2 regions of the Leucobacter manosquensis genome follow, and region 2 is predicted to be linked to the other one. Evidence: predicted binding sites of a transcription regulator. Region 2 holds the regulator's gene; the other holds the start of a gene.
The links. Region 2 encodes HrcA, which represses chaperone genes, less so after heat shock. Its sites were predicted from a motif close to TTNGCACTCGNNNNNNNCGAGTGCNAA; they were not measured.
Positions count from the first base shown of each region.

Region 1: the regulator HrcA is predicted to act here: its motif matches at 7,032-7,058, upstream of groL (chaperonin GroEL).

Region 1 covers NZ_JAFEVO010000001.1:2,906,892-2,915,254, forward strand. Annotated here, with positions in the region: gene JSQ98_RS13510 (HtaA domain-containing protein) at 1-1,927, shown strand, start outside; gene JSQ98_RS13515 (HtaA domain-containing protein) at 1,976-2,914, shown strand; gene JSQ98_RS13520 (heme/hemin ABC transporter substrate-binding protein) at 2,914-4,023, shown strand; gene JSQ98_RS13525 (FecCD family ABC transporter permease) at 4,125-5,195, shown strand; gene JSQ98_RS13530 (heme ABC transporter ATP-binding protein) at 5,192-6,004, shown strand; gene JSQ98_RS13535 (LytR C-terminal domain-containing protein) at 6,102-6,944, shown strand; gene groL (chaperonin GroEL) at 7,130-8,363, shown strand, end outside.
Region 2 covers NZ_JAFEVO010000001.1:536,594-544,956, forward strand. Annotated here, with positions in the region: gene JSQ98_RS02455 (MOSC domain-containing protein) at 1-229, opposite strand, end outside; gene lepA (translation elongation factor 4) at 322-2,175, shown strand; gene JSQ98_RS02465 (DUF1990 domain-containing protein) at 2,172-3,128, shown strand; gene hemW (radical SAM family heme chaperone HemW) at 3,177-4,403, shown strand; gene hrcA (heat-inducible transcriptional repressor HrcA) at 4,547-5,584, shown strand; gene dnaJ (molecular chaperone DnaJ) at 5,638-6,741, shown strand; gene JSQ98_RS02485 (16S rRNA (uracil(1498)-N(3))-methyltransferase) at 6,744-7,520, shown strand; gene JSQ98_RS02490 (cation:dicarboxylate symporter family transporter) at 7,537-8,363, opposite strand, start outside.

The DNA.
Region 1 (8,363 bases), 2.4 Mb from region 2:
CACGACCACCTCCCTGACGGCCAAGTCGAGTTCACCCTATGTCGGGGCGAATGTCGCGCTCACCGCAGCAGTCGGCCCCACCGATGCCTCCGGGGCCGTACAGTTCACGCAGAACGGCGAGAACCTCGGAGACGCGAAGCCTGTGAAGAATGGCGTCGCCGAGACGTCTGCCAAGCCGTCGAAGCCCGGGTCTTACTCGTATGGCGCGGTCTTCACGCCGAGTGACCCCGAAGCGTTCCGGGCGTCGAAGTCGGCGCCCAAGACGGTGAAGCTCGAGCGCGAGTTGACGGGCACCGCCGGCACGCTGCAGTGGGGAGTGAAGGAGTCGTTCCGCGACTACGTCGTAGGCCCCATCGCCGGCGGCAAGATCAAGGCATCCGCTGGAGCGAGACAGGCCGAGAACAACGGCGTCTTCACCTTCCCGCAGTCGTCCACCCAGAACTGGAACGGAGCGTCTGGCTCGGTGCAGTACGCCGGAAAGGTGAATTTCTTCGGGCATCACGGGCAGATGAACGTCGATCTCCTCAACCCCACCATCGTGGTGAAGAACGCGAGGAGCGCAGAAGTGCGCATCCCGTTCGACGGCACGACGCTCACGCTCGCGCACATCGATCTGACACAGATCAAGCCGCAGAAGCTCGAGGGGAACGCCGTCAAGTTCACGAAGGCTCCGACCACTCTCTCGAAGGCGGGCGCGGAGCGCTTCTTCGTGAACGGCACTGGTGCGGGGCCGACCGGCACCTTCTACGACGCTGGAACCAAGCTCGACGACATCACCTTCATCATCGGAGCGGATAGCGGCACGAAGCCCGCGGAGCCCACCGATCCCGCGAGCAAGCCGAAGCCCGCTGGCACGCCCGAGACTCCGGCTGCCCCGGCGTCGACCGACGGCGCCGCGGCCGGATCCCTCTCGTGGAGCGTGTCGAACGCCTTCGCCGCGTACACGACGTGCACCAACAAGGAGGCGTACGGATACGCGCACTGCGCGAAGGGGAGCATCGAGACGAACGGCGTCGGCGCCGGCTACCTCTTCCCGCAGGCGGCGAGCTCGAGCTGGGATCGAGCGAGCCAGACCGGCACGGTGAGCTACAGCGGTTCGGTCGCCTTCACGGGCTACGGCATGACCATGTACAACGTCTCCAACCCCTCGATCACCGTCTCGGGCCCTGCGAGCGCGACGCTCAGCACCGGCAACTCGACGTCGTTCGGCTCCGGCACCTACCAGCTCGATCTCGCGAGCGGCAGCAAGTCGGTCGGTGCAGGCGGAGAGGTCACCTGGAGCAATGTGCCGGTTCTGGGCACGCTGAGCAGCGGAGGCGCCGGGGGCAGCGGCAGCCAGTCGATCGGGCTCGATCCCCTCACCTTCACCGTGGGCGCAGAGTCCCAGGTCAGCTTCGGCGCGACCGCGGCCGGCAGCGAGAAGAAGCAGTACACCGCAGCCGATACGCCCCCGGCGACGACCGGTGTGACCGTGCTCACCGACGCCGAGAAACTCACACCGGGCGGGCGCATCGAGATCGAGGCGTCGGGCTTCGACCCCGACGACGAGGGTGTGCTGGTCGTGCTCTACTCCGATCCGATCGTGCTCGACGATGCCGCGACCGCTGACAAGAACGGCGTCGTGCGCTGGTCGGGCACGCTCCCGAAGGACGTGCGCGGCACGCACACCATCACCATCCAGGGCAGCACGAATGCCGGCGCCGTCATCGACATCGTCGAGCCGAAGAAGAAGAAGTCGGCGCGTTCGGCTGACGTCGAAACCGAGGCGCTCTCCGGCGCAGTCGCCGAGGATCGCGTCACCTCAGCGGCCATCATTCCTGCCGGCGGCATGGCACCCTGGGAGTGGTGGGCGAGTGCGGCCGGGCTCGCAGCGATCGCTGCCTGCATGACGCTCCTCACGATTCGCCAGCGCCGCAACTCGGCCTAGCGATCCTCCCTTTCCCGTCCCACCCCACGATCTCCAGGAGGTTCATCAGTGAACGCCCGAATCCGCCGCTCCGGCGCACTGCTCGCAGGCGCTGCGATCATCGGCGGGCTGCTGCTCGCTCCCACTGCGGCGCAGGCGCAGCAACCGGTTCGCGCCGCAGGCGAAGCAGGCGTGTGCGAGATCACGGGCGGCGAGCTGTCGTGGGGCGTCAAAGAGAGCTTCCGCGCGTACATCAGCGGCAGCATTGCGAACGGATCGTGGGAGGCGAGCGACGGTGCGACGTACGAGACGCCCCAGTTCACGTGGGGCGGTGCGACCGGCAGCATCGATACGGAGACGGGCGAGGGAAGCGTCTCATTCACGGGAACCGTGCATTTCACCGGCCATGACGGGGTGCTCGACCTGACCATCGCGAACCCGACCCTCGAGTTCGAGGGCGACGGCAAAGCGGCTCTGCTGCTCGACGCGCGGAGCACCGACATGGAGGGCGAGGTCGCGATCGACACCCAGCAGGAGTGGGTCGGCGACGTGATCGTGCCGGATCAGCTGCCCATCTCCGACGATGCGCTCGTCGCTGACGCGCTCTCGACGACCCTCACGAACACGGGTGCCAAAGCGTTCGCGGGCTTCTACGAAGCGGGCGCAGAGCTCGATCCGGTCGATCTCGACCTGCAGTTCGCCAGCTGCGCAGATGCCGGTGCGGCCGGCGCCGGCGCGGCTCCCTCCGATTCGGATGGGGCCTCCGAGGAGATCCTCCCCGCCCCCGACGCCGCCGAGACTGCCGCGCCCGCGGCGTCGCTCGCTGCGATCCCGTGGCTCCCGATCATCATCGGAGGCATCGCGATCCTGGTGATCGGAGTGACCGGAGGCATGCTGCTCGCAGGGCGCAAGGGCAAGGCGGCGGCGCCGACCCCGGATCCCGCGCAGCCGTCCGAGCCGGCATCCGACACGGGAGCTGACCGTCGTCCTTCCGGGGAGACTCGGTGATGCGCCACCGCGTCGCCGCCGGCTTCGCGGCCCTCCTCGCAGGGTCTCTGCTGCTCGCCGGCTGTGCTGCTCCGTCGGATTCGACCGGCACTGATGCGCCCGCCGCGGTGTCGACGACACCGCTCGCCGAGCTCGCGACCCTCGAAGATCCCAAGGCCTACGTCGGACCGTCGACGGCGGTGCTGCAGCACTCCACCATCGAGCCCGTGGCTGAGAATCCGGTGCAGTCGCTGCCGGCGACCGTACCCTCGTTCGCGACCGACGGCTCCAGCACGGATGTCACGGTCGAGCGGGCCGACAAGGTGGTGGCGGCCGATCTCGGCGGCAACATCTCCGTGACGATCGCAGGGCTCGGATTCGCCGACAGCCTCGTCGGCGTCGACCAGTCGACCACGCTCGAGAGCCTGGCCGACCTCCCTCGCGTCACGAGCGGGGGACACACGGTGAACGCCGAGGCGATCATCGACCTGCATCCGGACGTCGTGGTGACCGACGGGTCTGTGGGTCCGCGAGACGTCATCGAGCAATTGCAGGACGTCGGCATCCAGGTCGTCTTCGTCGAGAACGACCCGTCGTTCGAGGGAGCCGAGGAGCTCGCCCGTCAAGTCGCCGCGATCTACGGCAGCCCCGAAGCGGGCGAGCAGCTGGCCGAGCGCATCGCGAGCGAAGTCGAGGCGAAGATCGCGGAGATCGCGGAGATCGCACCCGGCACCCCCGCCGACAAGCTGCGCATCGCATTCGTGTACCTTCGCGGATCGGCGGGCGTCTACTACCTCTTCGGCAAGGAATCAGGGGCCGATCAGCTCATCGAGGCGGTCGGCGGGGTCGACGTGGCCACCGACATGGGCTGGGATGGCATGAAACCGATGACCGACGAGGCGCTCGTAAAAGCGAACCCAGACCTCATTCTTGTCATGTCGCACGGCATCGAGTCGGTCGGCGGCGTCGACGGGCTGCTCGAGGAGAAGCCCGCGATCGCCGTGACCACCGCCGGCGAGCACCGCCGCTTCGTCGACATGGAGGACGGCACGGTGCTCTCGTTCGGCCCGCGATCCGCCGAGATTCTCGACGCGCTCGCGCGCGCCATCTACGCGCCGGAAGGTCAGTAGCTGCCGCGCTCCGGCGCGGCGAACGCCGATACAATAGGTGATCGTGCCGGCCCCGGGGCCCCGGGTCGCAGCGGTACTCACCAGCGCAGAGAAAGCATCACGTGACGAACGCCACACCGAGTACCCTCGGCCGCCGCAGTGCAGGCCGCGGTGCCATCGTCATCACCGCCGCCGTCATCCTGGTGATCGTCGGCATCATCCTCTCGGCAGGGCTCGGTCAGCTCTCGATCGGGCCGACAGAGGTCGTCGGGTCCGTGCTGCGCCGGATCGGCATCGCCAACTCCTGGGCTCCCACCGACGAGCTGCTGGACCGCACGCTGTGGCAGATCCGCTTCCCGCGCGTCATGATGTCCTTGCTCGTCGGCGCCGCACTGGCGGTCGCCGGCGCCGTCATGCAGGCGATCTTCGGCAACCCGCTCGCCGAGCCCGGTGTGGTCGGCGTCTCGTCAGGTGCGGCGCTCGGCGCATCGGCGTCGATCACGCTCGGCATCACCGCGTTCGGCGGGTGGACGATCGCGATCTTCGCCTTCCTCGGCGGCCTCGCAGCGACGTTCATCGTGTACCTGACGGCACGCGCGCAGGGTCGCACCGAGATCGTCACGCTGCTGCTCACCGGCGTTGCCATCAACGCGTTCGCCGGTGCAGGCCTCGCGCTGTTCACCTTCATCGGAGACACCGCCAGTCGCGAGCAGATCGTCTTCTGGCAGCTCGGCTCGCTCAACGGATCCCGGTGGAACGAAGTCGGTATCGTGGCGGTCGTCGCCGCGGTCGCCGCCTGCATCGCGATCCTGTTCGCCCAGCAATACGATCTCCTCTCGCTCGGGGACCGCACTGCAGCGCACCTCGGGGTGCGCGTCGAGCGACTGCGCATCGTGTCGATCGTGCTCGTCGCGCTGCTGACCGGCGTCGGCGTGGCCTTCGTCGGCGTCATCTCGTTCGTCGGCCTCGTCGTGCCCCACCTCATGCGCATGATCCTCGGCCCCGCGCACCGCCTGCTGCTCATCTGCTCACTGCTCGGCGGAGCCGTGCTGCTGATCTACGCCGATCTCCTGGCACGCACACTGGTCGACGGCGCGGATCTGCCCATCGGCATGCTGACATCGCTCGTCGGCGGGCCGTTCTTCTTCTGGCTCATCCGTCGCAACCGTCGTCGCTCGGGAGGCTGGGCATGAATGTCGAGGAGCCCGCCGTCTCGCAGCAAGCCGGCGCAGTCGCCCAGCAGGTGGACGGCGTGAGCTATCACGTCGGTTCCGTCCCGATCTTGACCGACGTCACGATGGCGGTGCGATACGGCGAAGTGCTCGCCCTCGTCGGCCCGAACGGTGCCGGGAAGTCGACCCTGCTCAGCGTGCTCTCTGGCGACATCGTTCCGTCGAGCGGTTCGGTCGCTCTCGACGGGCGGGGTCTCGGAAGCTGGCCGGCCCGCGACCTCGCACGTGCCCGCGCGGTACTGCTGCAGGCCAATCAGGTCGCGTTCTCGTTCACCGCTCAGCAGGTGATCGACATGGGGCGCGCACCCTGGATCGGAACACCGGATGCAGACGATGACGAACGAGCCATTCGCGATGCGACGACCGCGGCCGACGTCGGGCATCTGACTCAGCGCGGCTTTCCGCATCTCTCCGGCGGTGAGAAAGCGCGCGTCTCTCTGGCGCGCGTGCTCGCCCAGGAAACACGGATCGTGCTCCTGGACGAGCCGACCGCAGCCCTCGACCTGAAGCACCAGGAGGCGGTGCTGCAGATCGCGCGGGGGCTCGCCGAACGCGGCAGGGCCGTTATCGTCGTGCTGCACGATCTGTCGCTCGCCGGGGCGTACGCCGACGAGGTCGCCATCCTCGCGAATGGCGCGCTCGTCGCCCGCGGCGCCCCGGGGGAGGTGCTCACCGAAGCCCGCATCGCCGAGGTGTACGGGGCCCCCGTGCGCGTACTGCAGGATCCCGACACCGGGCGACCGATCGTCATTCCGCGACGAGAACGCTGATCCTGTCACCGTTCTGGCAGGTCTGCCACGGTAGTGTGGCAGAATCTCGCAGTGCGCAAGTTCTGCTGCATATCGGCGACATCTGAAGGGGTACCGCGTGGCGCGACCGACCGAAGCAGGGACGAAGAGTCCCTCGGCCCGTCAGTCATACCCCGAGGATCGATTCGACCGCGTGCAACACACGGGTCGGGTCGGAGCGCACCGCGTCACCGCGCGCCCACGATACATCTGGCAGTACCTGATCGCCGGTCTGCTCGGGTTCGCTCTGCTCACGACCGTCGGCATCCTCGCCGTGCAGAGCATCGGCGCCACGGGCAAGCTGCCGCTCGCCACCTCCGGGAACTCCTCCGGTTCAGCGGCGCCGACCGTCAAGGCAGAGCTCGATCCTGAGGCGACGATCGCGATCCTCAATGGAACCCCGACGGAGAACCTCGCCGCGGCGCTCGACGCGATCGTCACGACCGAGCAGTGGGGCAAGATCCAGTTCTCGGGGAGCGCGGCGACGACCGATGTTGCGATCTCCGCCGTGTTCTACTCGAACCCCGACGATGCCGCCGCCGCCGCCGGCCTCGCCGAGAAGCTGGGCGGGGTCTCGACGTACACGTCGACCGATTACGAATCGTACGGAGTGCGACTGGTCGTGCTTCTGGGCGCGGACTACAAGGGACCGGGCCTCGAAGAGGCCGCTGCGATCACCGACGGCTCCGCCGACAATGCGACCGATGCCGATGCCGATGCCGACGGTGCAGCGGAACCCGAGACGAATCCCGAGACGGGTCTGCAGATCAACCCGACGACGGGTCTCGACATCGACCCGGCGACCGGATGGGACATCGACCCGACGACGGGCTTCCCGATCGATCCGGCGACCGGTCTGCCCACCGACCCGGCGACGATCCCGCCGAGCGACCCCGCAGTGGGCGGCTCGATCTCGGGCTGACCTGCGGGGCGGGGGCCATTCCCCCGTTGTTCGCTGCGCGCGAGCAGACACGCTTGCACTCGCCCGGTCAGAGTGCCAAAATGAGTGTTAGCAGTCGATCCGACTGAGTGCTAAACATTCGTGCGACGGCGCTATGCGTCGGCACGATGCTCACCACATCGAAACACCTCCGGAGGGGCAAATACATGGCAAAGATCATTGCGTTTAACGAGGAAGCGCGTCGTGGACTCGAGCGGGGTCTCAACACGCTCGCTGACGCTGTGAAGGTGACGCTCGGCCCCCGCGGCCGCAACGTCGTGCTGGAGAAGAAGTGGGGCGCCCCCACGATCACCAACGACGGCGTCTCCATCGCCAAGGAGATCGAACTCGACGATCCCTACGAGCGCATCGGCGCCGAGCTCGTCAAGGAGGTCGCGAAGAAGACCGACGACGTCGCAGGCGACGGCACGACGACCGCTACCGTGCTCGCACAGGCACTCGTGCGCGAGGGTCTGCGCAACGTCTCGGCCGGCAGCGATCCGATCGCGATCAAGAAGGGCATCGAGAAGGCCGTCGCGGCAGTGTCGGCCAAGCTCCTCGAGAACGCTCAGGAGATCGAGACCACCGACCAGATCGCGGCTACCGCATCGATCTCGGCAGCTGACGAGCAGATCGGTCAGCTCATCGCCGAGGCCATCGACAAGGTGGGCAAGGAAGGCGTCGTCACCGTCGAGGAGTCGAACACCTTCGGAACCGAGCTGGAGCTCACCGAGGGCATGCGCTTCGACAAGGGCTACCTGTCTGCGTACTTCGTCACCGACACCGATCGCCAGGAAGCCGTGTTCGAGGATCCCTACATCCTCATCGTGAACAGCAAGGTCTCGAACATCAAGGACCTGCTCCCCGTCGTCGATCCGGTGATCCAGTCGGGCAAGCAGCTGCTCATCCTCGCCGAGGACGTCGAGGGCGAAGCTCTCGCAACCCTCGTGCTCAACAAGATCCGCGGCATCTTCAAGTCGGCGGCCGTCAAGGCTCCGGGCTTCGGCGATCGCCGTAAGGCGATGCTGCAGGACATCGCGATCCTCACCGGCGGCCAGGTCATCTCGGAAGAGGTCGGCCTCAAGCTCGAGAACGCGACCCTCGACATGCTGGGTACCGCTCGCAAGGTCATCATCACCAAGGACGAGACCACCATCGTCCAGGGCGGCGGCGACGACGAAGCCATTCAGGGTCGCGTCACGCAGATCCGTCGCGAGATCGAGAACACCGACAGCGACTACGATCGCGAGAAGCTGCAGGAGCGCCTCGCGAAGCTCGCGGGCGGCGTCGCCGTCATCAAGGCGGGCGCGGCGACCGAGGTCGAGCTCAAGGAGCGCAAGCACCGCATCGAAGACGCAGTGCGCAACGCGAAGGCTGCAGTCGACGAGGGCGTGCTCCCCG
Region 2 (8,363 bases):
ACTCGAGTCGCAATGCGGCGAGGGCCGGGAAGTCCTGGAGCGCCAGGCCGTGCGCCTTCGGCCAGTAGTCGAGCCCGTCGCGCTGTTCGGGAAGCGCTGCCTCTGCGAAGCGGAAGGCGAGCACCCGGTCGCCGACGATGCGCCCGTCGCGCTGCACGGTGAGTCGTTCGCGGCGTTCCGGAGTGAATCCTTTGACGGGGTAGCGATACAGGGCGACGACGCGAGGCATTTGCATATTCTCGCAGGAACGACCGGACTCGGGGAATGCGGCGTCGTGTCCGGCGCACGAACCCGCTCCCGCGCGTGCGATAATTGCGAACAATGTCTCCACGCAGCCTGAACCCTCCAGTACCGGCGTCGACCGACCCCGCGAAGATTCGCAACTTCTGCATCATCGCGCACATCGACCACGGGAAGTCGACCCTGGCCGACCGCATGCTTCAGGTGACGGGCACCGTTCCCGATCGCGAGATGCGCGCGCAGTACCTCGACCGCATGGATATCGAGCGCGAGCGCGGCATCACCATCAAGTCGCAGGCGGTGCGCATGCACTGGGCGACCGATGCGGGCGACTTCGCGCTCAACATGATCGACACCCCGGGGCACGTCGACTTCAGCTACGAGGTCTCGCGCTCGCTCGCGGCGTGCGAAGGGGCGATCCTGCTCGTGGACGCCGCGCAGGGCATCGAAGCGCAGACGCTCGCGAATCTCTACCTCGCCATGGAGAACGATCTCGAGATCATCCCGGTGCTCAACAAGATCGACCTGCCTGCGGCCGATCCTGAGCGCGTCTCGCGTGAGATCGCCGACCTCATCGGCGGCCGTCCCGAAGACATCCTGAAGGTGTCGGGGAAGACCGGCGCCGGTGTCGAAGAACTGCTCGACAGCGTGGTGCATCGGATCCCGGCTCCGGTCGGCAGCGCCGATGGGCCGCCGCGCGCGATGATCTTCGACTCCGTCTACGACCCGTATCGCGGTGTCGTCACCTATGTGCGCATGATCGATGGCAATCTGTCGCCGCGCGAGAAGGTGCAGATGATGTCGACCGGCTCGGAGCACGAAGCCCTCGAAGTGGGCGTCTCGGCACCCGAGCCCACGCCGACGAAGGGACTCGCCGTCGGCGAGGTGGGCTACCTCATCACGGGTGTGAAAGACGTGCGGCTCTCCAAGGTGGGGGACACGGTCACCGCGAAGCGCAAGCCGGCGACCGAGGCGCTGCCCGGGTACACCGACCCGAAGCCGATGGTCTTCTCGGGGCTCTACCCGCTCGACGGGAGCGACTACCCCGTGCTGCGCGAGGCGCTCGACAAGCTGAAGCTCGAAGACGCTGCGCTGCAGTACGAGCCGGAGACCTCAGTGGCTCTCGGCTTCGGATTCCGCTGCGGTTTCCTCGGGCTCCTCCACCTCGAGATCATCTCCGAGCGCCTGCGGCGGGAGTTCGATCTCGACCTCATCGCGACGGCTCCGAGCGTGATCTACCAGGTCACGACCGACGACGGGCGCGAGATCACCGTGACGAATCCGTCGGAGTACCCCGATGGCAAGATCTCGAGCGTGCGCGAGCCCGTCGTGAAGACCGCCATTCTGGCGCCCAAGGACTACGTCGGCGCGATCATGGAGCTCTGCCAGAGCCGCCGTGGCAATCTGATGGGAATGGAGTACCTGGGCGAGCGCGTCGAGCTGCGCTACAGCATTCCGCTCGGCGAGATCGTCTTCGACTTCTTCGACCACCTGAAGAGTCGCACCCAGGGCTACGCGAGCCTCGACTACGAGCCCATGGGCGAGCAGGAGGCGGACTTGGTGAAGGTGGACATTCTGCTGCAGGGCGAAGCCGTCGACGCCTTCAGCGCGATCGTGCACCGCGACAACGCATACTCGTACGGCACCATGATGGCCGAACGCCTGCGCAAGCTCATCCCGCGCCAGCAGTTCGAGGTGCCGATCCAGGCCGCGATCGGCGCGCGCGTGATCGCCCGCGAGACGATTCGCGCGATCCGCAAGGACGTGCTGGCGAAGTGCTACGGCGGCGACATCAGTCGCAAGCGCAAGCTGCTCGAGAAGCAGAAAGAGGGCAAGAAGCGCATGAAGATGGTGGGCCGCGTCGAGGTGCCGCAGGAGGCCTTCATCGCCGCGCTCTCCGGGGATGTGGAGGGGAAGGAAGGGGGCAAGCGATGAGCAAGGATCAGCCGGCCCGCCGCAGCAGCCACGTGGAGATGCCGGTCGCTTATGCGGCCGTCGGAGCTTCGAAAGACCCCGACATCGTTCGGTTCCCGCCCGAGGGCATGACCCCGTACGAGGAGGAACTCCGCCTCGGAAGCGGCCAGGAGCGATTCTTGATCGCGTCCAGCCTGCTGATGACCTGGGGCGCGCAGCGCGGATCCGGCGTGCGTGTGACCGACATCGTTCGAGGCGCTGGTTCGGAATACGTGGGCCCGAGCTTCAACGGTGACGGAATGCCGGAGGCCGCTGGTGAGGTCGAGGAGCAGTTCGGCCCAGACGGCGAACCGTACATCGTCGCGGGAACCACCGCGGTGCTGCACTTCGAGGGGCAGGATCCCCGAAACGTGCTCGTGGTGTACACCGTGGACGAGGAGCGCCGGGTCGGGTTCGCGTGGGGGACCGGTGACGAAGCCGGCGCTGTCGGCGAGCAGCTCTTCCTGATCGAGTTCCGCGCCGACGATACGGTGTGGGCCGTCGCCCGCGGGTTCGTCGCAGCGCCGAAGAACGGGTTGCTCGGCCTGCGCGGCCGCGCCGACGTCCGTGCCGCGCTCGATGCCGTCAAGCGCGGGATCGCCGCGCTCGCTCCCGGTGCTCAGCCCGTTCCGGATCTCGGCCCGGCCGCGCAGGCGGAGACCCCCGCGGCGGAGCCAGCTGTCGATGCGGCGCCGGATGCCGAGCCTGAGGCTGCGCCCGAGCCCGTACAGGCGACCGAGCCCGAGGCTCCGCCCGAGCCCGAGCCCGAGCCCGAGCCTGAGGTTGTGCCCGAGCCTGTGGTTGTGGCCGAGCCCGAGGTCGAGCCTGTGCAGGCGTCCGACGGCATCGCGGAGCAAGACGACGCCCCCGGCCATCTGCCGGGCGCCGACGCGAACGGCCCGACTCACCAGCGCCGACCCAGTAGACGGTCGTGATGAGGGGGCTGTTCTGCCCCGAGTGGAACGCAGGATCAGGAGACCGCCGTGCCGAGCGCGCTGCCTGAGGGAGACCCCGCCCCGGAGGACGGCGCGCTCCCACCCGAGGTCGCGGTCGGCGCGCATGCCCGCAACTTCGGCGTGTACGTGCACGTGCCGTACTGCCGAGTGCGCTGCGGATACTGCGATTTCAACACGTACACGGCCAGTGAGCTCGGCGGCACCTCGCGGGGCGACTACGCCGCGCAGGTGGAGCAGGAGCTGACCCTGGGCGGCCGCGTGCTGCGACTCGCCGGGCTTCCGGAACGGCAGGTATCGACCGTGTTCTTCGGCGGGGGCACGCCGACGCTGCTGCCGGCCGACGATCTCGCTCGCATGCTCGGGCGCATCCGGGCTGAGTGGGGGCTGGCCGACGGGGCTGAGGTGACGACGGAGGCGAATCCCGACTCGGTCGACGCCGAGTACCTGCGAACGCTGGCCGACGCGGGATTCACGCGCGTGAGTTTCGGCATGCAGTCCGCCGTACCGCACGTGCTCGCGACGCTCGACCGCACGCACACCCCTGAGCGCGTGCCGCTGGTCACGCAGTGGGCGCGCGATGCCGGGCTCCAGGTGAGCGTCGATCTCATCTACGGCACGCCGGGCGAGAGCCTCGCCGATTGGGAGCGCTCGATCGATGCAGCGCTCGCCTGCGAACCCGACCATATCTCGGCCTACGCGCTGATCATCGAGCGCGGCACGAAGCTCGCCGCGCAGATCCGACGCGGGGAGGTCGCCGCCCCCGACGAGGACCTGCACGCCGACATGTACGAGCTCGCCGACGCCCGCTTCGCGGAGGCGGGTTTCTCCTGGTACGAGATCAGCAACTGGTCGCGCTCGCCGGAGACGCGGTCGCGCCACAACCTCTCGTACTGGACGGGTGAGGACTGGTGGGCGGCCGGCCCCGGAGCCCACAGCCACGTGGGCGGAGTGCGGTGGTGGAACGTGAAGCATCCGGGCGCATACGCGCAGCGCATGGCGCAGGGCGTCTCGCCCGCGCATTCGCGCGAGACCCTGTCGGAGGCGGCTCGGCGAGAGGAGCGCATCCTGCTCGAGACCAGGATCGTCGACGGGCTTCCCGCTGACGTGCTGAGCGCCGACGAACGTCGCTCGATCCCGCAGCTCATCGCGGACGGGCTCCTCGACGGGCGGGCCGCGATCGCCGGACGCCTCGTTCCCACGCTGCGCGGGCGACTGCTCGCCGACACCGTCGTGCACCGACTGCTGGGCGGCTGATCCCATCCCCGTCGGGGCTGCGGGACGCCGCTCGTGGACCCCTCGCACGACCGTGTTCGCTGGGAGCGGTAGCGGTCGCATGCCACCGTGCCTGCGCTAGACTTGGCACTCGGAACAAGTGAGTGCCAGGGTCAGGAGGGGCGATGGTTTCGGAGCGCAGCCTCGCGGTATTGCACGCGATCGTGGGCGATTACGTGTCGTCGAACGAGCCCGTCGGGTCGAAGGCGATCGTCGACCGCCACAGCTTCGGCGTCTCCGCAGCGACCATTCGCAATGACATGGCCCTGCTCGAGGAAGACGAGCTCATTGCGCAGCCGCACACGTCCTCGGGCCGCGTGCCCACCGACAAGGGGTACCGGCTCTACGTCGACACGCTCGCACGCATTCGTCCGTTGAGTTCGGCGCAGCGATCCGCGATCGAGCGCTTCCTCGGCGAGTCGTCGGACCTCGACGACGTCATGGCGCGCACGGTGCGCATGCTCTCCCAGCTCACCAACCAGGTCGCGGTCGCGCAGTACCCGTCGCTGCGCCGCACGGTCGTGCGTCACATCGACCTCGTCGCGATCGGCGAGGATCGGGTGCTCAGCGTCCTGATTCTCGGCAGCGGAGTGGTGGAGCAGCAGGTGGCCCTCCTTCCAGCCTCGCGCGTCACGGAGGCGTGGGTGCACGGCCTCCGGCAGCGCATCGCCGATGCGGCGGTGGGCAGCGACGTCGAGACGGCTGCGGGTGCGGTGACGCGTCTCGTGGAGGATCTGCCGCTCTGGTCGCAACCAGACGAGTCCGATCTCGTGCGCCGCGTGCTCGCGGTGGTGTCGGGGCAATTGCAGGCCAACCGCAATGACCGCATCGCCGTTGCTGGCGCCGCGAACCTCTCCCGACCGGATGGCGAGTTCGCCGGATCGCTGCCCGTCGTGCTCGAAGCCATTGAGGAGCAGGTCACCCTGCTTCGACTTCTCGGCGAGCTGGTGCACGACGACCGCGATGTCTCGGCGTCGATCGGTCGTGAGAACGAGGCCTACGGGCTCTCAGAGACCTCGATCATCGCGTCGAAGTACGAGGACGGCATCGCGATCTCGAAACTCGGCGTATTGGGGCCGCTGCGTATGGACTACGCCGGCAACATCGCCACAGTGCGCGCGATCGCGCGCTACCTCAACCGATTCTTGGGGGAGGAGCGGTAGCCGCCGCTCCTCCTGCCCACCCGACGACACCCCTACCTGAGGAGCGATATAGCGTGGCCGATCATTACGAGACCCTCGGCGTCTCCCGCGAAGCGAGCGCCGAAGAGATCAAGAAGGCCTACCGGCGGCTGGCACGCCAGTTGCACCCGGACGTGAACCCGAGCGAGGACGCGGCCGAGCAGTTCAAGAGCGTGACGCATGCGTACGACGTGCTGAGCGACCCCGAGCAGCGGCAGCACTACGACATGGGCGGCTCGCAGGGGGGCGCCGCCGGGTTCGGCGACATCTTCGAGACCTTCTTCGGCGGCGCCGGATTCGGCGGTGCGGGTCAGCGCGGTCCGCGTTCGCGCTCGGAGCGCGGGGACGACGCGATGATCCGGGTCGACGTCTCGCTTGAAGACGTCATCTTCGGCACGCAGCGCGAGATCACCGTGAATACGGCGGTGCTCTGCGAAGTCTGCCAGGGCAGTTGCTGCCAGCCGGGCACGCATCCCGTCACCTGCGACGTCTGCGGTGGCCAGGGGCAGGTGCAGCGCCAGGTACGGTCGCTCTTCGGCAATGTGGTCACCATGCACCCGTGCGGCAGCTGCCAGGGGTACGGCACCATCATCGAGCATCCCTGCGTGCAGTGCGCGGGCAAGGGGCGCGTGCGCGAGCGCCGCACCTTCCCCATCGAGGTTCCCTCCGGCATCGACACCGGCACGCGCCTGCAGATGCGCGGCGGCGGCGAGGTGGGCCCCGGCGGCGGGCCGAACGGCGACCTGTTCATCGAGTTCCGCGTGATGCATCACGACATTTTCAGCCGTGACGGCAATGACCTGCTGTGCACGATGCAGCTCTCCATGACCGATGCGATTCTCGGCGCCGATGCGAAGCTCGCGGGCCTCGACGGCGAGGTCGAGGTCGAGGTCGAGCCGGGGGTGCAATCCGGAGACATGCTCACGGTTCGCGGTCGCGGGATCCAGGGACTGCGCAGCACGACGCGCGGTGATCTGAAGATCGCCGTGCAGGTCGCCACGCCGACGAAGCTCTCGAATCGGGAGAAGGATCTGGTGCGGCAGCTCGCCTCGCTGCGCAAGGACGATGCTCCGCACCTCGGCGAATTCCATCAGGGCTTCTTCGGCAAGATTCGCGACCGCTTCTTCCGTCAGGGCTGAGCGTGGCCAACCTCTACTACCGCGAAGACCTCGACGCTTCCGACATCGTTCCGGGGTCGCTCGTCGAGGTGAGCGGTGATGAGGGACGTCACGCCGTACGCGTGAGCCGCCTGCGCGTCGGCGAGCGGACGGCGATCGGCGACGGTGCCGGCGCACTGGGGGACGGCGCGGTCGAGTCGGTCGCGAAGGATCGCTTCACCGTGCGCATCGATCGCGTCATTCCGTCAGCGCCGCCCGCCGGTCCGCGTCTGGTGCTCGTGCAGGCGCTCGCGAAGGGCGACCGAGACGAGCGAGCCGTGGAGCAGGCGACCGAGTTCGGCGTCGATGCCATCGTGCCGTGGCAGGCCGCGCGTTCCGTCTCCCGCTGGGATGGCTCCGGTGCCCAGGAGAGGATCGCGAAGGGGCTCGCGAAGTGGAGGCGCGTCGCGCGAGAGGCGTCGAAGCAATCGATGCGCGCGCGCATTCCCGAAGTGCGCGAGCCGGTTTCGCTCGACGGGTTGCGCGAGATCGCGAGCCGCGAGCAGGAGACGGTCGTCGTGCTGCACCCGCGCGGCACCTCTCGGGTCTCGACGTGGGCGCGGTCCGCAGCCGAATCCGCGCACCCGGCTGATGAGCTGCTGCTCGTCGTCGGACCGGAGGGCGGGTTCGCCGGCGACGAGCTCGACGGGTTGGAGGAAGCCGGAGCATCGATTCTGCTCCTCGGCGACACGGTGCTCCGGACCTCCTCCGCCGGTCCCGCTGCGCTCGCGGTGCTGAATGCGGCGTTCCAGCGCTGGTGAGCCGGGCTGCCGCTGATCAGCGCCGCCGGAAGCGAGGATCCGCCTCGACGCGTGCGTGGGAATCCGAGTCGCCGTGATTGTCGCCGGTGAGGGTCGTCTCATCGAATGGCGCCTCCCCGCGGAGCACTCGATGCACGCGCTGCATATCGACCTGCTTCGTCCATGATCCGAGGAGCAGCGTCGCAACAGCGTTGCCGGTGAAGTTGGTGAGCGCCCGCCCTTCCGACATGAAGCGGTCGATGCCGACGATCACGCCGACCCCGTCGACGAGCTCAGGCCGGTACGCCTGCAGTCCGCCCGCGAGTGTCGCGAGTCCCGCGCCCGTCACACCGGCGGCTCCCTTCGAAGCGATGATCATGAAGACGAGCAGCCCGATCTGCTCGCTGAGGCTCATGGGGTCTCCCATTCCGGCGGCGATGAAGAGCGAGGCCATGGTCAGGTAGATCGCGGTGCCGTCGAGGTTGAACGAGTACCCCGTGGGCACCGTGATGCCGACGACGGGTTTCGAGACTCCGAGGTGTTCCATCTTCGCGATCAACCGCGGCAGGGCCGATTCGGATGACGACGTGCCCACGATGAGCAGGTACTCGCGTCCGAGGTACTTCATGACTGCGAAGATGTTGACGCGCGTGACCGCATAGAGCAGGGTGCCGAGCACTCCGACGATGAAGACGATGCAGGTGATGTAGAAGCCGAGCATGAGCACTCCGAGACTCCAGATCGCTGCGATCCCGGTTTTCCCGACGACAGCCGCGATGGCCCCGAATGCTCCGAGCGGGGCGAGCCAGAGGATCATGCTGAGAACGCGGAAGACCAGCGTCTGCAGGTGCTTGATGGCGTCCA